DNA from 4 places in the Desulfitobacterium elongatum genome. Region 4 is predicted to be linked to each of the others. Evidence: riboswitches for the same ligand, from Rfam matches in the RefSeq annotation. Region 4 holds a riboswitch; each other region holds the start of a gene.
What was found. Region 4 has a riboswitch for cobalamin ahead of ACZ42W_RS02550 (ABC transporter ATP-binding protein). Riboswitches for the same ligand answer to the same signal wherever they lie in the genome.

Region 1: linked by a shared signal. The riboswitch ahead of ACZ42W_RS09825 (ABC transporter substrate-binding protein) and the one ahead of ACZ42W_RS02550 (ABC transporter ATP-binding protein) in region 4 are both predicted to bind cobalamin.
Region 2: linked by a shared signal. The riboswitch ahead of cobT (nicotinate-nucleotide--dimethylbenzimidazole phosphoribosyltransferase) and the one ahead of ACZ42W_RS02550 (ABC transporter ATP-binding protein) in region 4 are both predicted to bind cobalamin.
Region 3: linked by a shared signal. The riboswitch ahead of ACZ42W_RS17870 (hypothetical protein) and the one ahead of ACZ42W_RS02550 (ABC transporter ATP-binding protein) in region 4 are both predicted to bind cobalamin.

The regions. Positions count from the first base shown of each region.
Region 1 is NZ_AP038772.1:2,069,745-2,074,935, reverse strand. Features, by position in the region: gene ACZ42W_RS09840 (hypothetical protein) at 86-445, shown strand; gene ACZ42W_RS09835 (ABC1 kinase family protein) at 498-2,174, opposite strand; gene ACZ42W_RS09830 (phasin family protein) at 2,238-2,561, opposite strand; cobalamin riboswitch at 2,800-2,987, shown strand; gene ACZ42W_RS09825 (ABC transporter substrate-binding protein) at 3,123-4,094, shown strand; gene ACZ42W_RS09820 (FecCD family ABC transporter permease) at 4,121-5,161, shown strand; gene ACZ42W_RS09815 (ABC transporter ATP-binding protein) at 5,164-5,191, shown strand, end outside.
Region 2 is NZ_AP038772.1:2,037,383-2,042,573, forward strand. Features, by position in the region: gene ACZ42W_RS09650 (aminotransferase-like domain-containing protein) at 1-636, shown strand, start outside; gene cobS (adenosylcobinamide-GDP ribazoletransferase) at 821-1,573, opposite strand; gene cobU (bifunctional adenosylcobinamide kinase/adenosylcobinamide-phosphate guanylyltransferase) at 1,570-2,181, opposite strand; gene cobT (nicotinate-nucleotide--dimethylbenzimidazole phosphoribosyltransferase) at 2,251-3,402, opposite strand; cobalamin riboswitch at 3,500-3,674, opposite strand; gene ACZ42W_RS09670 (ATP-binding protein) at 3,892-5,191, shown strand, end outside.
Region 3 is NZ_AP038772.1:3,761,447-3,766,637, reverse strand. Features, by position in the region: gene ACZ42W_RS17885 (ABC transporter permease) at 1-506, shown strand, start outside; gene ACZ42W_RS17880 (ABC transporter permease) at 520-1,653, shown strand; gene ACZ42W_RS17875 (ABC transporter ATP-binding protein) at 1,668-2,321, shown strand; gene ACZ42W_RS17870 (hypothetical protein) at 2,462-3,169, opposite strand; cobalamin riboswitch at 3,189-3,377, opposite strand; partial or broken gene ACZ42W_RS17865 (four-helix bundle copper-binding protein) at 3,496-3,645, opposite strand; gene ACZ42W_RS17860 (C40 family peptidase) at 4,024-4,716, opposite strand.
Region 4 is NZ_AP038772.1:568,650-573,840, reverse strand. Features, by position in the region: gene ACZ42W_RS02565 (ABC transporter substrate-binding protein) at 1-283, opposite strand, end outside; gene ACZ42W_RS02560 (EAL domain-containing protein) at 461-1,045, opposite strand; gene ACZ42W_RS02555 ([Fe-Fe] hydrogenase large subunit C-terminal domain-containing protein) at 1,039-1,773, opposite strand; cobalamin riboswitch at 2,032-2,205, shown strand; gene ACZ42W_RS02550 (ABC transporter ATP-binding protein) at 2,283-3,797, shown strand; gene ACZ42W_RS02545 (energy-coupling factor transporter transmembrane component T family protein) at 3,799-4,581, shown strand; gene ACZ42W_RS02540 (hypothetical protein) at 4,610-5,140, shown strand.

The DNA of each region.
Region 1 (5,191 bases), 1.5 Mb from region 4:
CTTTAATTAGAGTGACTTGCAGTAAGGTTCTTTAAATTATATCAAACCTCGTCCAAGAAACAAATATAAAAGGAGTGTACAACAGATGACAGAAAGAAATATTCTCGCCTACTTTAATTCGGTGGATCAGGCCGAGGCGATAGCCAACCAGCTAAAAAGCTTGGGGATATCTGACGTACAAATTGACAGAATCCACAAATATCCTGAAGGGACTGCCGATTATGTCATGAATCCAGCGACAGGGCAGATTGGAAGCCTATCCGATTTAACCCTCGGAGATATAAGCGGGGATGTAGGACCTCTAACTGCAAGTGATCCAGCCGCTAGTGGCATGAGCGGGCAGAGTTCTGTCACAGGTCGAGACGTTTTACTAGCTGCTATCGTAGATGACTCACAGTTTGATCAAATCCGCAGCGATATTCGTTCAAATGGAGGTTTAATCTAACACCAATGGAGCTCTCCAGTTTAGAGTCGAACGATTGATTAGGTATACATATTTAGAACCGGCCCGATCGAAAAATCGAAAAGATCAGGAGTAGAAACATGACTGCGGCGACGACAAACCCTGCTTCGATGGCCGGAATATGCCAGAAGACAAGAGGTTCTTTCCCGAGTGCAGAAGCTATAACGAGACCACACATTATGATGCTGAAGGATAACAGGATAATACTAAAGGAAATCTGATTACTGATTCGATCAAGCTTTCGTAAGAAGGTCTCCAATTCTGGAATGATGATCTCGATCCGAGTCCTTCCCCTCTGAATCGTATGCAAAAGCGCCTTCGTCTGCTTGGGGAGTTCGATAATCAGTTCAGTATATTCCTTCAGATTATGCCAAGCCTTCTCCGCTAGGATCGTTGGATTGAAGCGTTCTTTTAGAAGTTGTCGCCCAAAAGGTTCAGCAATATTGACAATACTAATATTCGGATCAAGACGCTCAACAATCCCTTCAAGACTGAGCAAGGATTTCCCTAACAGGACGAGGTCAGAGGGGATAAGAATTCGGTGTCGAAAAGCGATCTGAAACAAATCATTCACTGCTTCCCCGAGATGAACTTGGCTCAAGGGAACATCAAGATACTTTTCTCTCAAGAGATCTACATCTCGAAACAAAACCTTGCGATCGATATCATCGGGCACAATTCCCATTTCAAATACTGCATCAATCATGTCCTCTGTTTTTTGCCTCATCATCCCGATGACGAGCGAGGCGAAGTTGTACTTCATATCGGGTGAAAGCCGACCAACCATCCCAAAATCAATGAAAGATATAATTTGTCCTGGCAGGACAAAGATATTTCCTGGATGGGGATCACCATGAAAAAATCCTTTGATTAGAATTTGCTTAAACATCGCCTTAATAAGATTTTCAGCGAGAACCTCACGGTTATATCCAAGATTTTCGAGATTCTCAATCTGACTAAGCTTTACCCCACGCATGAACTCAAGAGTTAATACTCTTTTTTTAGAATACTCCCAATACACCTTAGGGATTTGAATCGTCGTGTCCTCAGCGAATTGCTTCGCAATCTTCTCAGCGTTGCGCCCCTCGATACTGTAGTCGAGCTCACTACGAAGTGAGCGAGCAAATTCGTCAACCATGTCCCTCACATGATAAAGCGCCGCCCACTCAATTCTCCTCTCGGCAAGCCCTGCAAGATCCAAAAGAATCTCAAGATCCGTTTCGATAGTATGAGCTATCAAAGGTCGCTGAACTTTGACTGCGACTTCCTCTCCTGACTTGAGTACCGCATAATGTACTTGGCCAATCGAAGCTGCAGCAATAGGAGTTTCATCGAATTCCATAAAGATGTCGCTTGGGGCGGCCCCAAGTTCGGCTTCAATGATCTTACTCGCTTCAATAAACGAAAAAGGAGGCACCTGATCTTGAAGTTTTTCGAGCTCAGTAATCACATACGCTGGTAAGATATCCGGTCTTGTGCTCGCAATTTGCCCCATTTTGACATAGGTTGGCCCTAACTCTTCAAGCGCTATCCGCAAACGTTCTCCTAACGTTTGCGGATCCACCTCTTCTTCGGTTCGAAAAATCCGCTTTGGAAGAGACAATAAATTAATGAGCCCCATCTCTTCTAGGATGAGGCCGAACCCGTGCCGGGCGAGAACTGATGCGACTTCGCGATAACGATTGATATGACGGATTCTTCTTCCGATCATTTCGATTCCCCTAGCAAAACAGTATTAATATCTCAAAGATTCTCAACGTTTGTTGTCATCAATTCAATCATTACCAGGAGTATGGTCTTGAATATTTCCCTGAGCATTTTCCAACTCCACGATCCGTTTCTCGAGTCTATCGATATCCACTTTACTCGGGATATTCAATTCCTCTAATATCTTCTGAACTTGATCTCGAAGTTTTGTATTAATCTCTTTATGCTGCTCGTTGCCTTTCTGGATGAGTTCGTTGATCAGATCCTTGGACTCACTTGCGGAAAGTTCTCCTTTTTTTACAAGTTCATCGACGACCTTTTCGATTTGCTCCTTACTCACAACTGCAAACCCTAGACCCAATGCCAAACCTTTTTTGATTAAATCTTTCACAGAAAACACTCTCCTTTAAGCTTAAGTACTGGTAGTTCGCACATTCCATCGATACCCTGGCATCATAAAACCTACCCTAAGAAAAATCTATTCCATTGGATACAGTAAAATCCTTCTCTTACTATTATTTGCTTACTCTTCTAAAAAGATTCGAATCACCATCAAGATAATGATAACCACTTGGTGCAAAGAATATCTTGGACTTTAACTTATGCATGCTATATAATTGAAATAAAAGAATATAGCATGATGATTAGGTTCTCCTCCTATATGAGTTGAGAGGAGTAAAAGGGTAAGTCGGTGTAATTCCGACGCGGTCCCGCCACTGTAAAATGGAAGTGTATTCTTCTATGCCGCTGTCCTATGACTGAAAGGCGTGAATACATTGCCATAAGCCAGAAAACCTGCCTATTCATTCGAGCGTACATCCTTCGAGGACAAGGAATAGTCGCTGCAAAATGGAATATTTCTAACGCAGCAAATCAAAAACCTTTTATCCTCGTGGTAAAAGGTTTTTCAATTTCTTTCTTCCTCACGTGCACAGAAAGGGGTAACAAAGCGATGAGAGATGTCAAATTATTCCGAAAAACAGCGATTGTATTTTCCCTTATCTTCTCCTTGATTTTCGTTAGTGGTTGCAGCACAACCCAAACTCCACAACAGCACTCGAAATCTCCCGAACAGAAAACTTCACTTCAAACGATTTATCCTCTCGTCTTTAAAGATGATGCGGGAGTAGAAACAACCCTTAAGAGTAAACCTCAACGGATCGTGTCCTTTGTCCCCGCCTCCACAGAGACTTTATTTGCGCTTGGCCTAGAAGGCAAAGTCATTGCCGTCACCAAATATGATGATTATCCCCAAGGGATTCAGCAAAAAGTAGAATATATCTTTGAAGATAGCCTTCATCCAAATGTCGAACAAATCCTAAAGCTTAACCCAGATTTGATCGTCTTAGGTATGCAGGATGAAAAAACTGTGAGCTCCATCCGAAATCTTAAGATTCCCGTTGTTCAGGTAAATCCTCAGAGTCTTGAGGCTACATACAAAACCATTGAGAAATTCGGACAAATCACCGATGCCCAAGAACAAGCAAAGAAAATTGTTGACGGGATGAAACTGAAGGAAAAAACGATTTCAGACAAAGTCGCTACTATTAAATCTACAGATCGAGCTAAGGTGTGGATTGAAGTCGATCCCGACCTTTTCACTGCAGGAGAAGGCACTTTTCTGAATGAGCTCCTCACAAAAGCAGGCGGAATTAATATTGCCAGTGATGTTAAGGATTGGGCTCAATACAGTGCCGAAAAAGTTATAGCTAAAAACCCTCAAGTCATTCTTGACACCTATTCTTACTACCTACCCAATGTGAAGGATACAATCTTAGTGCGTCCAGCCTGGCAAACTATCGAAGCAGTTAAGAATAAAAAAGTTTACGATTTAGATAGTGATATGGTTACTCGACCGGGTCCCCGTATTGTTGATGGATTAGAATCAATAGCAAAAGCTATTTACCCAGAACTGTTTAAATAAGAACGTAATCAGGAGGAAGGAAAGGCATGAGCATCAAAACTCTAGCCCCGAAAAGTATATCGTGGATCAGTGGCCTGTTCATTCTTCTCCTATTCTCCATGGTTTTTAGCGTCATGACTGGCGCCGTTCGTCTCCCTTTCCATCTTACTTGGCAAATCCTCCTGAATCATTTGCCCTTCTTGAGTTTAGATGCGACTTGGACGATGGCTCAGGAAACGATTGTATGGAATTTGCGTTTACCACGCGTATTTCTTGCTTTGGTCGTGGGTGCGATGTTAGCTGCATCAGGGGTTGCCTTTCAAGGTATACTCCGGAATCCCTTAGCTGATCCTTATATTCTCGGAGTATCTTCAGGAGCCGCTTTCGGTGCGGCTACCTCTATCGTATTTTTTAGAAGCTCATCGTTCTTTGGTCATCTTTCCCTCCCCCTCTTTTCCTTCGCAGGAGGACTTATTTCCCTGGGCTTTGTCCTAGCACTCTCTAAGCAACAAGGCCAACACGAAAGGGAAACACTGATTCTTTCTGGAGTCGTTGTGCAATCCTTGCTGGGAGCATTTCTCTCCTTTTTAATCGCAATCTCAGGACAACAGATGCAAGAAATCGTTTTCTGGATGATGGGGAGTCTTGCGAATCGCACTTGGACAGATGTGTTTATTCTTCTCCCTTATTTCCTCATAGGATTAACCTACCTTCTCTTTCAGCAACGAGACCTCAACGTACTCGCACTCGGTGAGAGAGCTGCAACCCACCTTGGGATGAATGTTGAACAAAAAAAAATCATTATCTTAGTTGTCGGCTCTCTCTTAACTGCGGCAGCAGTCTCAGTCGTTGGAATTATTGGCTTTGTTGGGTTAATCGTCCCCCATCTTATGCGCCTCTCAGTAGGGCCTGATCATAGAATTCTTCTTCCTGTCTCAACCTTGGCTGGAGCAATTTTTCTATTATGGTCTGATACTTTGGCTCGTACGCTTTTAGAATCACGGGAGATTCCGATTGGAGTCATTACGGCATTTGTTGGTGCACCGTTTTTTGGGTATTTACTAAAAAACAGGCTAAGGAGGGATTAGGGATGAGTTTATTTGAGCTTGAACACGTTA
Region 2 (5,191 bases), 1.5 Mb from region 4:
AAAATCATGGGCTTAACTCGCAGGAAGGAACTACTTAAGGTCGCACAAAAATATAACTTGTTGCTTGTTGAGGATAATCCCTATGGTGAACTGCGTTTTGAGGGAGATCCATTGCCAAATCTAGCTGATTTAGGAGAGAATGTGGTTTATCTCGGGACATTTTCCAAGATCCTCGCTCCTGGACTTCGAGTAGGATATGTAGTGGGAGATGAAGATATTATCGCCCATTTGGAGCAAACCAAGGAGGGCGTCGATTTACACAGTAATAACCTGACACAGCGGGCAGTTTATGAATATTTGAGCCAAGGGTATTTGCCAGAACATATCCAGAGATTGCGGGAAGTGTATGGTGTCCGGCGGAATGCTATGGTCGATGCAATACATACCCATCTTGGAGATAAAGTGGAAATAATTGTTCCAAAGGGAGGCTTATTCTTGTGGGCAAAGCTCATCGGCAAGGATAATAGCTTTGATTATGTTCAAGAGATGATCCAACACAATGTACTTTATGTCCCGGGAGCGTTGTTCTACGCTGATGGGCGCGTTTCCAATGAAATGCGTCTGAATTATTCTTGTTCTACTCCAGATATCATTGAAGAAGGGGTTAAACGGTTGGCTCGGGGGTTGAGTAAGTAGATTCAGCGCATGTAGAAGGACGAAAAGGCTCGTTCACTACTTCGCGAAAAGCTACGCTATCACGTCTTTGAAAAGTTTGCTTTGGTGAATAGAGTAATAGAAATTTAATGATGAAAGCCGTTTTTCTTCAACTAAGTAACGTTGAGAAAGAACGGCTTTGCTTATTTGAGCTTCTTATTCGTTTTTAGTGTAGTAATGGAAAAGCTCCAAGTAGAAAAAAGAGCTCTGCAAATTCGATACTTGCACCATAGAGATCACCGGTAAGTCCGCCGAGAAGATGAGAAGACTTCGATGTGAAGATGAGGATGAACAGGGTGGCGGTCAAAAAGCCTATTACTCCTGGCCAGTGTAAGAACCAGAAGGTTAGAAGGAGAAGAAAAATCCCCTGGCTTAAGAAAATGCCTTTGGTTTGTCGGGAGGCTTCATGGAAGCCTTTGCCTAGCCCGTTAGCGCGAGCATAGGGGAAAAAATGGACTCCGATTAGAAATATCCACCGTGATAGGATGGGCATAAATAAAAGGATTAGCGGGGTTGATGGAGAGGGGAGAGAGAGGAGTTCTACGAAAAGCGAGGATTTAAGAAGGAGCAAGGCGATTGTGCTTATAGCTCCAAAGGCGCCGACCCTGCTATCCTTCATAATTTCCAGCATGCGTTCGGGGGTACGAGCGGATAACAGCCCATCCATGCTATCCATAAAGCCATCAAGATGGATTCCTCCTGTGAGGACTAATTGCAGGATTAGGAGGAGAGCTCCTGTGATAAGTGGAGGATACCAGGAGAGTAATAGGGTTGAACTTACACAGAGAATCCCACCAAGAAGGAGTCCGACGACGGGATAATAGTGCTGACTCTGGGTGAATTCCTCTTGAGAAACGTCTTTGGGGTTAGGAAAAGGAATACGAGTCAAGAAGGTCAGAGCAATCTGTAATTTCCTCATTTTTGTATCTTCACTTCCCGCTTTAGGGAATCTATCAGTACTTGTCCAGATTCTTTGATCTCCATTGGATATCCGGCAACGACGGAATAGACTTTAGAGGCTGTACGACCAAGGAGTTGATTTGCTCTCCCGGCTAGATCACGGTAGGCCCGCGATAAAGGGTTATCCGGAACAATTCCTTGCCCCACTTCATTCGTCACCATAATCACCTGAGGAACAATATCCTGGGCGAGATGGGCAACCCTTCGAACTTGATCAAGAATGATTTGTTCTTTCTCATCCTGAGCAAAAGGATCCTCACTTGATTCCTCACTATATTCAGAGAGGAGGAGATTCGTCAGCCAAAGAGTTACACAGTCGAGTAAGAGGACGACCTGTTCATTTCGGTAGTGTTCCAAGACGGAAGAAATAGCAAGAGGTTCTTCCACGAGGCTCCAATCGGAAGGGCGTTGTTCACGGTGCTTTTTTACACGCAGAGCCATCTCCTCGTCATAGACTTGGGCCGTAGCGATATATACAACAGGAAGTCCAGGATGAGCTGCAAGAAGTTCAGCAAAGCTACTCTTCCCGCTCCGTGCTCCTCCCGTGATGAGAATCAGATCAGACATGATATACCTCCAAAGGAAAATTTCAGAAGGGTATATTATATTACTCCGAAAAGTTTGTCAACAAAAGATTTACTTTTCGCTATCCTTTTCGCTAACTCCAGCAGAAGCAAAGGTAGCCATCTCATTAAGGATATGAATAGAAGCATCAAGTAAGTGGAAGGCGACTGCCGCCCCTGTTCCTTCTCCAAGGCGAAAATCGAGGTGCATGATGGGTTTTAGCTCAAGGTGTTTAAGAGCTGCGATGTGGCCTTGTTCGACAGAGGAGTGTGAAGGAATCAAGTAGAGGCGTGACAACGGTGAGAGTTGAGTAGCAATCAAAGCGGCTGCGGTAGAAATGACTCCATCGAGAACTACAGGAACTCTAGAGTAGGCGGCTTCCAAGATCACACCCGCAAGCGCACCAATTTCTAAACCACCGATTTTACTTAAAACATCGATACCATCGTTTGGATTTGGATGATTAACCGTGATTGACCGTGTAATCACTTCTTGTTTATGAAGCAAGGCTGAATCATCAAGCCCAGTTCCTCGGCCCGTAACTTCGGCTGCAGGCAATCCTGTGAATACCGAGACGATTGCTGCACTAGGGGTAGTATTCCCGATTCCTACTTCCCCAGTAGCTAAGACCTTTACTCCGGATTGAATCGCTTGACGTGCGATTTTCGCACCTGTGAGAAGGGAGAGAATGGCTTCCTTTCGGCTCATTGCGGGGCCCTTAGCCATATTCTCAGTTCCGTTTTTTATTCGATTACGCATCAGTTCTGGAGGGTCGAGAGGGAAAGCAATCCCGACATCCGTACAGATAACTTCCGCCTTGGCGTGCCTAGAAAGTACATTGATGCCAGCTCCACCCTGTAAGAAATTATAGAACATTTGTGGGGTAACTTCTTGTGGGAATGCGCTGACTCTTTCGGCTACAACTCCATGATCTCCAGCCATGACAAGGACAGCTTTCTTTTCAACTTCTGGCCAGGGGTTCTTTTGAATCCCACCAAGTTGTTTGGCTATGTGTTCTAAGACTCCCAGACTTCCAAGTGGTTTAGTTAGGGAATCGAGACGTTCCTGAACAGCCAGCATGGACTCCCCGTCTAATCCCTGAATACCTTCGATAAGTTGAGTTAATGCGGACTCACATTCCTCGAGTGTTGCGTTGGATAAGTCTGAAAGACCATGCAGCTCATCAACTGGGAGTACTTCATTTGATAGTTCTGTTTTCCTCATCATAAATCCTCTCCTTCTGATAAAAAAATAAAGTCCCGCCACATTTCTGTGGTCGGGACTTTGCCGTCATCTCCGTCGCTTTCCAATACACCCTGGAAAGTCTTTTTCATCTCTGGCAGGTCTCCTGGCTAAGATTCAAACACCCGAAACCCCTTCCCGGCAAATGCCAGTGGTTTTAGTTTGGGCTCATCTCTTACAGTGGTGGGTCCGCACCGGAATTACACCGGTTTCCCTATTCTCCCCAAAGGGGCACCAAAGATTTTTATAATGAAATTATCTTAAGAATAACAAAAAATTCCGATTTGTCAATAAAAATATTCCTTTTACAAAACTCAAAGAAGGGGTTATCATTACTTAAAGAGAATGTTGTACTAGTACACTTGTTTTTAATTGCTATTTAAGCAATACACATTAGAATAGGGTATGAGGAACAATCATTCAAATTTATCATAGGAATAGACAAAATATATTAATCAGGAAGTGTAAATTGTGAAAGATGTTAAAATGCAAAGGATCTCCCTTCTTTTTGATGGAGTCGTCATTTTCCACGAACTTAATCAGGATGGTGTCATCCATTCGTTGAAAACTCTTTTGAAACTCATCGCCTCGCCAGAAAACAATCTAGCTGAAGTCTATCGTGAATATCACCGTTTCTGTTCTTTAGCGATCGAAGTGAACTGGCCAGCGCATCTTTGGGATCTCCTCTTAGAAGATGAAAATGAATTAACACATCAAGTAGCACGGAGTAACAGAAAAGAGATTGTAAGAAGTTTTGTTGAACTGGCCACCCGTGATATTCTCATCTGGCGTGAAATTTCGGAATTAACACCAACAGAAATCAAGGAAGTCATTCAAAAGAAATTCTCCTTAGTAGAGAAAGATTCACAAGACATATGGTTAAAATCCCCACTTTCCCTGTCAAATTGGCCGAATTGGACTCCTGAGAACTCAACGTTTTCAACGAAAGAGATGAGTCCAGCTGAAATCTATCTGCATACAGCTAAGAATCAAGTCAAAGAAGCTTTGGCGAAGGGAAATCCAATTGAGATGATGGATGAATTGATTTCGTTCTATCAGAGGGTGGGTTCTGGAATTTTTAGTCGTTCATTTGCCTATAAGTGGCAGGGCGACTTTGGTCACCTCAAAGGGGTTCGTCCAGATCCGATGCATAAGAGTCAGTTAATTGGTCAAGAACGGGAGCAAAGTATAGTGCTTCAGAATACTGAGTTTTTCTTATCGGGATACCCTGCGAATAATGTCATTCTTTATGGTAATCGTGGAACTGGGAAGTCTTCCTTAGTCAAGGCGCTTTTGCAAGAATACTATGATCGGGGATTAAGACTGGTCGAACTGTCAAAATCGGATCTAAAAGATTATCCGAAAGTCATCCAGCTTCTTGGAAAACAGCCACAGAAGTTTATCGTATTTATCGATGATCTCTCCTTTGAAGAGTCTGAGGCGGAATATAAAATACTTAAAACCCTTCTTGAAGGTGGGTTAGAGGGGAAACCTCAGAATGTCTTGATTTATGCGACCTCGAACCGACGTCACTTGGTGCGCGAAAGTTTCTCGGAACGGCAAGGAGATGAGGTCAACCGTAGGGATAACATGGAAGAAAAGTTATCCTTAGCGGACCGATTTGGAATCACAGTGACCTTCCCATCCCCCGATCAGGAAGGGTATCTGAAAATCGTTGAAGAGTTAGCGACACAGCAAGGGATTGTCATGGAGAGAGAGTCGTTAAGGCAGCAAGCCTTACGTTGGGTTATGCAGCATAATGCGCGATCAG
Region 3 (5,191 bases), 1.6 Mb from region 4:
GTTGGTATTGCACAGCGTATGTGAGTGCAATTACTTATCAAATAGAAGAAATCCTACCCGGTGTAAAAGCTAAAGCCATTAGACAAGTTGCAGATTCTGAAGGGCTTATCTTAAGCAAGATTCAACTTCTCATGATGCTTTTAACCGTAGCAGCTTTAATCAGTGCTGCTTTGGGAATTTCCAGCCTGATGACGACCAAAGTACTTGAGCGGAGTAAGGAAATCGGCTTGCTCAAAGCTTTAGGCGCAGAGAACTGGCAGGTTATCCTGCTTTTTGTGAGTGAAACGTTGATTAGTGCGGTCATGGGTGGTTTGTTAGGTTATTTACTGGGTTTGGGCTTTGCTCAAATTATTGGGCAAGCGGTATTCGGTTCAGTCTTGACGGTTAAGTTGATGGTTCTGCCTATCGTTCTGATGATTTCAGTTGGAGTGGCTCTCATGGGCAGCGTATCCGCCATTAAAATGCTTACAAACCTACGTCCGGCTGAAGTTTTACACGGCAGATAAGGAGGGCATGAAAATGAGCAAGCGGGCAATGTACTTAAGGATGGTCGTCGCCGCTTTGAAAAATCGTAAGTCCAGGGTCGCTATTGCCCTTTTGGCTCTAATTTTGGGAACAGGGGTAATTTCAGGGCTCTTAAACGTCTATTATGATATTTCACTCAAGATGAGCAAAGAGTTGCGCAGTTACGGGGCCAATTTGGTTGTTGTACCTTCTCTAGGAAAAGAAGGTACAACTCTAGATCAGGATGCCGTTGCACGTATTTTACAAGAAATTCCGCAGGAAAAGCGAATTGGGTATGCTCCATATCTGTATGGATTAGCCACAGCAAAGAAGCAAAAATTTGTAGCGGTAGGGGTAAACTTTGAGGATATCCAAAAGGTAAGCCCTTATTGGCGTGTTGAGGGCACATGGCCCAATGAGCCGGACCAGATTTTGGTAGGTACTGCCCTTGCGGAAAAACTAAGAGTAAAAGTGGGTCAAAAACTGGATATCAATGCTGAAGAAACCGGCAGTGTAGGTAAGTTTGTTGTAACCGGTACTGTGTCAACCGGGAGTACAGAGGATTATCAAATCTTCGTGGAACTCAGTACTGCCCAACAGCTTTTTGCTCAAAAGAGACAGATCCACACAGTCTATTTAAGCCTCATGGGCAACTCCGATGAGTTAAATGCTCTGGCTAGCCGGATCAATCAGGTTGAACCGGGCATTAAGGCGAATCCTATTCAACAGGTTGCCCGTTCCGAAGGGGTAATTCTCGAAAAGATTCGGTCATTAGTCTATCTGGTCGTGCTTGTAATTCTGGCCTCTACTTTGCTGTGTGTCTCAAGTACTATGATGGCCATGGTCGTAGAACGGAGGAAGGAAATTGGGCTACGTAAGGCCTTAGGTGCTCCTAATCGGACTATTGCCGGTGAATTTCTGGGAGAAGGTGCTCTGTTAGGAATACTGGGGGGAGTGTTAGGCTCAGTTGTGGGCTGGGGCATAGCTCAAATCATTGGTCTTAGTGTATTTAAATCCTATATAACGCTGCGTCCTCTTGTGACAATTGTTGTGATTATTTTAGCGGTTCTTGTAGCTTGGGCTGCAGTTCTCTTGCCCGTCCGGGCAGCAGCAAATATTGACCCCGCGTTGGTGTTAAAGGGTGAATAGAAGGGGGAAGGGTTATGAATATCCTAGAAATGAAGGATGTATCAAAAGCCTATGGCAATGTTTATGCATTAAAAGATTTTAGTCTGGATGTAGCTCCTGGGGAATGGGTTTCTATCATGGGTCCTTCCGGATCAGGAAAAAGTACATTGCTAAACATCATTGGGTGTATGGATAAGCCTACAGGGGGCAAAGTCTTGATTGACGGGGTGGATGTTACGCATCGTTCGAATAAAGAATTAACAGAGATCCGCCGCGATAAAATTGGACTCGTCTTTCAACAGTTCCACTTGATTCCACATTTAAGTGCGTTAGAGAATGTCATGGTAGCCCAATATTATCACAGCCTTCCTGATGAAAAAGAGGCCCTGGCTGCTCTTGAAAGGGTAGGATTAGGGCATCGTGCCCTGCATTTACCGAGTCAATTATCCGGTGGTGAACAACAACGGGTTTGCATTGCCCGGGCCTTAATCAATTACCCAGCACTCATTCTAGCGGATGAACCGACAGGAAATTTGGATGAGGATAATGAAAAATTAGTGATTGAGATTTTTAGGGAACTCCATCGTGAGGGGCACACTATTGTCATGGTTACCCATGACAATGAGGTTGGAGAACTGGCTCAGCGCCGGGTCAGACTTGAACATGGGAGGTCGGTAAATATCGCTTAAAGATTGATGTTCAAAGAGGGAGAAAGAAAACAAGGAGTATAGCCGATGGGCAACACTCCTTGTTTTAGGTTATTCATTTTTGATTCCAGAGCAGAGTGCACTAAGTACCATTTCGCAGTTTAACGCTGGTTGTTTACAATCTACCCATGCATCAATTTCTTGACAGTTAGTACTCCTTCTACAAAGCGTACCACCCAAATCGTTCCTAGACCAATGCTCAGAAAAGAGGGAACAAAGGAGACTAGCTTGACGAGTTTCTCGCCCCGGGGGCGGTTAAATAAACTGCTGAAACACTTCCCGGCAATCAATGCATAAAAACTCATACTAGAAATTACACCAAAACCGTAGATTGAAATAAACATGCCTACTGAATAGATATTGGGTGCAGCAGCTACCGGGCCAAACAGCATAACACCAGCGGTACCCACTAACCCGGTCATAAAGCCTGTAAAGAGTGGACCCCAGCGAAATACTCGCTTGTCTAGTCTAGTCATTTCGGGCACAGAAATGTGCTGATGCCTTTGACGTATAGGCCGGATAATCCGACGGTGAATACCCCAGATGCCTAATAACATGAGTAAAATCCCGGAGAAGAGGGTAAAGGCCTGCTCAAAATGCTCAGGAAGGGCCGTTTTAAGAGTAAACGTCAATAATCCGGCTACCAGAACAGTAAAAGTATGTCCGAAACCGAACTTGCTCCCGAATAGAACAGCCTGTGATGGTCTTGGATCTTGGCTTACAAAGTCCGTAACATCGATAACATGGTCAGAGTCCAATCCATGAACCAACCCTAATGCATATGAAGTAAGCATCAGTGAGAGTGTTGCTATTTCTGTAATTTTTTCCACCTCCCTATCACTCGCAGATCAATGGTGTTCAGAACAGGCAGGTCTCCTGGCTTAGGTTCTTCGTTGCCTTAAGTCTTCCCAGGTATACCCCAGTGACATTTTTAAGGTAACTCCCCTTTACAGTGGCGGGACCGCGCCGGTTTTTCACCGGCTTCCCTATTAAGCGGCGACTAAAATAATCGCAAGCACCTGTTCCCTAGATATTAAATTGTTCTGATATAATTATTCAATAAGCCTTTGAAAATTCCTGCTATCTGCTAATAAATAACGGTGAAAATCCAAGAAAACGGCCAGGAGAGGGTTGCTCTCCTGGCTTTTGACACTTATTACATTGCAAACGTTCGACATTCCCTAGCACAGTGTAAACAAATTTGTGCACATTTTTGAGATTCCTGATCGGGAAATTTTGCACATTCATTTCCACATGCTTCACAAATACTTGCGCAAAGGCTTGCTAGTAGTTTGCTGAAAGCGCTATGGCGGGCAAGGTATTTAGCTGTTAGTGTACAGACATCTGCGCAATCTCGTAGTAGTTGTAATTACCCAAGTCTTAAATGAAGATCTTGGAAATGAATGAGAAGATGGGTAATCATGTGTTCACACATTACTTCACAATCTTGAACAGTTTTTATGATACTAACAGGATGCATTTGATGAGTATTCATAGGTACCATCCTTTCATAAATCTCTGATTAGTTTATGGAATTCAGGATTATCTGTGTTTGTACTATTGATTTTCGATCAGGTTCATGTTACTGCCTAATGAAAACCAATTATGAGAAAGGCTCAGACCAATTATTAAGGGTCTGAGCCTTTAGTCATTTCTCCATGTTTATGGAAGAGCCCGAAGAGGATTAGAATACTCGTTTAGCGCCAAGATAAACTGATTTCCAATAGGGACCAAGATTATAAATAGCAACACCTTTGGAACTGGAGGAGTTGATGAACTGGCCATTTCCTATATAGATGCCATCATGGTCGACAATCCCGTCTCCTGCAATGGAAAAGAAGACTAAGTCTCCCGGCTGGAGGTTATTAAAGTCCACGGAAGTTCCAATTTTGTACTGATCACGGGAAACCCTAGGTAACGAAATCCCGTTTTGGGCAAAGACATATTGCACATAACCTGAACAGTCAAAACCCGTCTTAGGCGATGTTCCACCCCATAAGTATGGAACACCAATATACTTTTTAGCGGTTGTGATAATAGCATTTGCTTTCTCTTGACGGGTAGTACTCTTTTGACCGACTTTCGCAGCATAAAGAGAGTCAAGTCTGTTACCCGAAATTGGGCCGACTATTCCGTCCACATTCAAGGATTGGGCAGATTGAAAAGATTTTACTGCAGCTTGAGTATTTGCTCCAAAGATTCCATCGACGTTGCCGACATTATAACCTAAATAGTTGAGTTCTGTTTGCAGTTGAACGACATCTGAACCGGTTGCCCCTACTTTTAACAAGGTATCTCCCAAAGCAGCCTGTACTGTTTGGGCTGGAACAAGCATAAGAAAAGCGCCAAGGATAGCTGTGTAAATTATTTTTTTCATGTGACATCTCCTTTCTGTTTAATAAGTTGTCACTATAAAGCTAAGATACATAATGTTTGTGGATTACTCATGAAAAACTTATGAATTTTTTATGAATAAATTTTAGATTCTACCAAAAAACAGTAGACCTAATGTATAAACGTGTTCATAAAATATTCATAATTTATTCATAGCAAATTTATAAGAAATAATTATACTTTATTGAAACGAGAATGAATATCAATATTAATGTCGGAGGTAATTGTATGCTTGCGAAAGAAATTCTTCAAGTAAAAAAGCATAACCATTAAGCTAAAACGTTTGAAGGAGCTGTCTTAAAATGATGTCAAATGACATTCATGAAAAGACAGCTCCTTTTCACTTTTATTCATGACTAACCGCCACTAAGACTCCCGCTTCTAAAGCACGAAAGTATCCAGTGGATGCTTTCGCCGAACCGCAAACTAGACAAATATCTTTAGCGGTGAGGATGAGA
Region 4 (5,191 bases):
AGCTCTTAGCCAGGGAGGGTTCTACCTTTGTGGAATCCTTATTGTACTTTAAGAGCCCATCGTAGATATTGATCATGACCTTGGCTGACTCCCCATCGTCGACGAGGGCCGGATCCAGTCCTCTCGGCTCTGCGCCCTGCGCATAAATCAAGGTATCGTTAGCCTTTGATTTGGTGTCGCTACTTGCTGTATTCGTGCTTGCTTTACTGCCGCAACCAGCAACAGTAATACCGACTAAAAGCACGCTCAGGGCAAGAGCAATAATCTTTTTCCCTTTTTTCACTTTCTTCTCTCCTTTTTTCTAATCTAGAACACAGAAATAATTCTAACTTTGTGCTATCTCAATAGTACCATTCCATAAAATTCTGTCAATACATATTCTTACTAAAATAATCTTTTTCTGTATTGATTAATTAAATAATAAATCGGGCATATATCCTGCCCGATTGTGTCTTTCGTTTTAAAAATGACAATAAGCATTAACTACTTTGTCCCTTGCCGTTGCCTCCATATCCTTAGCCATATATAAGCTTGACCCGATTTCAACTTTTTGGTCTACGAAAGGGATAGGTTTTCCTAAAAAATATCCTTGAACACAATCTATCTCTAGTTCTTGTAAAATTGTCCATATTTCCTCATTCTCAACGTATTCAGCAATGGTCGCCTTACCAAGGGCATGAGCAACTGCATTGATGGCATGTACCAATGCATTATTAGTAGGACTAGCGTCGAGATTCCGAATAAAGGTTCCATCAATTTTAAGATAATCTACGGGCAACCTTTTTAGATGATTGAACGTCAGAAAGCCTACTCCGAAGTCATCTAAGGCGAACTTACACCCTATTTGTTTTAACCTCTGAATCCAATGTTCTGCATGATCTAAGTCCCTGATTGCTGCAGTTTCAGTGATTTCAAACCCAATTCGGAAAGGCTCAAGATTACTCTCTTTAATTCTACTCTCAATGAATTTCAGTAATTCTGTATCTCCAAGACTCGATGCCGAGATGTTTACGAAAACTGATACGTCAGGATGTTTCCCTAATATCTCAATCGCTGATTCAACAACCCAGCTATCGAATCTACCTCTGGGTAATCGTTGAGGTCAATATGATTCTTTTCAAAATAGGCCTCCATTTTTTGATAGGTAACATTATAATTGACGAGTTCCATCGAATTTTTATCTTGGATTTCATCGATTTTGCCGATACAAGGAGACAAGAATGCTATCTTATCGTCAATCCTTTTGTATTTTTTTAAGTAAATTGACGTGCACATCATAGGGCTTTGGATTGGGGCAAGGTACTTAATCAGTTCAGAGCGGTATGTTTGAATGTAGTTCACAATCACAGGGCAGGGTTGAGCAATAATTGAATCTAGTTTCTGCTCCTCAATGGTTTTTAGATAAGCCCAAGTCGTGATATCTGCACCGATCGACACATCGTAAACAAGCGTTACCCCTAAGGACTTTAAATAACCAAATAACCGTTTATAATTAGGAAAGTTATATCTGATAGAAGGAGCTGCAATGACAGAAATACCAATTCCCCGTGTTAAGTTAGCAAAAAACCTCTCAGTATCATCAGCAAAATCTCGGGCCTTATGATCACATACGTCTATACACGCCCCACAGTGAATGCATTTCAAATGGTCAGTTTTAACCCGATTTTCACCATTATCTAAGAACGCTACGTTTGCTTTGACCGGGCATTTAGCTATACATTTATTACAACCTACACATAGTTTTTTATTCGTAAGTAAAACTTCAACATTCATTGAAAAGCCCCTTATCCTTACTTACTCATATGTTCCTCTTGCAGTTTATTTCATTACCCATAAGCATCAGTTAAGCGTTTTGAATTGCAATACTATTCCCAATATTCGACACAGATTGCGCTAATCCTTCTTAATCCCGTATAATAAGCAAGGCTCCTGCTGATGGCAGGAACCTTGGCTGTTTTTGCAATTTCCTATGTCATGATTATTTCATCCCCTATTGACAAAATCATTTTACTATTCTAACATTAAGCCAACTGAATACATCATTTTTTAGGTGCCCGCAAGGGATAATAGGGAACCAGGTAGAAATCCTGGACGGACCCACCACTGTAATTAGATGTTGACGATGTGCATTTGCCACTGGGATAACTGGGAAGGCGTACATCTTAGTCTATAAGTCAGGAGACCTGCCTATAAAATATCGCGAAGATGGACAATGGTAAAGTTCTAGCTTTTTTATAAAGCTGGGACTTTTTTTTATAATTTTTTATGCTTTAGGAGCTGCCATGAAAACAATTGCAACGATCAAAATCGAGAAACTCGTATTTCCGCATGAAGAAAAACCAGCACTCAGAAATATTGACCTTGAAATTAATCAGGGAGATTTCATCGTCATTACAGGAGATGTAGCCTCTGGAAAATCGATTTTGCTGCACTCGATCACAGGCGCTATCCCTCACTACCATAGCGCGGAATTAACGGGGAAAGTCACTATCATGGGTCAAGATATCAAGGACATACCCCTCAATAAAATGTCCGACTATGTGGGATACATGATGCAGGAACCTCAAAACCAAATCATCAGTCTGGATGTATACGAGGATGTTGCCTTCGGCCTCGGGAACCTAGAAATCCCCCTGGAACAAATAGATCAGACGGTTAAAAACACTTTGGAATTTGTAGGTCTAACGGGCTATGAAAACAGACAGACCGCTTCGCTCTCAGGCGGGCAGGCCCAGCGTGTTGTTTTGGCCGGTGTCTTGGCTCTCAATGCCCCTATTTTGATTCTTGACCAACCAACCGCGGAACTGGATCCCTTGGGCCGCTTCGAGCTATATAAGCGGCTCGGTCAGTTAAATAAAATTCAGAATCTAACCCTTGTTTTGGTCATGGACCGAATTGAGGAAGTCCTTAACTATGCCAACAGAGTCTTCTATATGAGGGACGGCGAAATTTTCAAACAGTATTTGCCTGCGGAATATTACAAGGAACAAATTGAACATCGAAAAGGAAGGCTGAAATGCGCCACTTCCTTGACGAACAACGGTAAGCCGAGGGAAATCATAGCCGAAATTACAAATGTCTCCTACCAGTACAAAAATAATTTGCTCGGTTGTAAAGACATTCATTTAAAAATTCATAAGGGCGACTTCTTAGCCGTCATCGGATTAAATGGGTCCGGAAAATCAACCCTAGCCAAAATGCTCATCGGTCTATTAAAGCCTTCTCAGGGTGAGATTAAAGTTTTTAACCAACCTCTAAATAAAGAAAACCTTACAGAGATTCGTGCGCACATGGGCTTTCTGTTTCAAAACCCTGACTATCAGATTTTTGCAAGCACCCTGGAAGAAGAGGTTGGATTTTCACTGAAGTTAAGAGGTGAGCAAAATGAAATAATTGATCAAAAAATTGATGAGTGTCTAGGATTTGTGGGGCTGCTTGACTATAAGAAAATGCATCCCCAACGCTTAAGCCGCGGTCAGCGCCAGCTTTTGGCACTAGCCTCCATCCTCGTCAGTGATCCGGAATTCATCCTCGCCGATGAACCGACCTCGGGCCTTGACGAAAGCCAAGGATATATGATCATGGATAAACTAGCCGAGCTGTCCAAGAATGGCAAAACAATCCTGGTTATTACCCACGACCTAACCATGGCTAAAAACTATTCGAACCGGTTAGTTGCCCTGCATAACCATCGCCTTCAACTGGATATCTCAACAAATGATCTCAAGGAGCATCTTGATACGCTAAAAGACCTGGGGCTAAATTTCAAACCTGTTATTTCCTTTGAGGAGGGTTAGAATGGGACTTTCTTATGGCATTGAACAAAAGGAAAAACAAAATATAAAACTTATAAATACGTTGGATCCTCGGACAAAACTAGCCTGGTATGCCCTGATGATCTATTTTGCACTGAGTTTGGAAACTGCTATTCAGTTATGCCTTGTTTTATTAGTGGGACTTACGGCCTCTCTTATCTTAACGGGTTCCTTGAAGCAGTATAAGGTCATGATTGTAATCATGTTACTTTTGGGACTCCAGCTACTCATCCTTCAACTGCTCTTCTGCAGGGAAGGCGTTCTAATCTACCAATGGGGCATCTTCAAAATCTACAGTGAAGCAATCCCCCTCACGATTACCGGTCTACTGAAGGCCACCCTTATTGTCTTTGCAAGTATGCAGTTTTTTACATCCTCCTCACCCACTGACTTCACCTTAATGCTCATGAAATTCAAAATTCCCTACCGCTTTGCCATGTTGGTGGGACTGGGCGTCCGCTTCATCCCTCTAATGAAAGATGAATATATCTCCATCATCGATAGTCAGCGCACCAGAGGCCTTAAAATAGAAAGCGTCTGGGACAATATCAAAGGCATTATTCCAACCTTCCTGCCTTTTTTATACCGCGCTGTCAGACGTTCGACAGAGACAGCCTTAGCAATGGAGTTAAGAGGCTATGGTCGGAGCAAAACCCGAACCTTTTCTTCAAATCTATCGATTAAGAAGTACGATATCGCTTTAATCGTTACGATGTTATTGGTAATAACCCTCCATCTTGTTAGCAGGCTATTACCATTTATATAATCACAAAATTTTAGGAGGAGAGTTAAAAATGAAAGAAAGTTTATTCAGAACAGACACAAAAGCTTTAGTAGGCTCCGTCATCGTAGGGATCGTATTCCTGATTATGATGCAGGTAACAGGACGTATCGACGGTATTTTGGACCCTACCCTATTACTTTTTAATGGAACCTGCTGGGCCTTCTTTACTGGTCTCATCGTCTTAATGTACAAACAGCCGGCAGGTATTATCTCCGGTTTATTGGAAGCCATTGTAGCCATGGCAACAGCCTATTCCCCTCTCGCATTTTTCTTTATTTTCGCCAATACCATCGGCTCCATTTCCTATTCATTAATTGCAAGGAAGTTTTCCATGGAGAAATTAAGCCACCATATACTGGCTCAGATCGGGTGTAATGTTACCGGTAACTTTTGCGTTATGCTCGGATTGATTTATGTCATTCATCTCGACTGGAAGATCGCACTTTTAAGTTCATCACTAACCACCCTCGTAGCAACGATCGTTGCAAGCATCTTGACAAAAAGTGTTTACGGTGCCTTACAAAAATCATCCTTGCTCTAAGACGAAAAGGTATCTCTCCTGTCAACCGGAGCCTTTTAAAGACTTAGAATT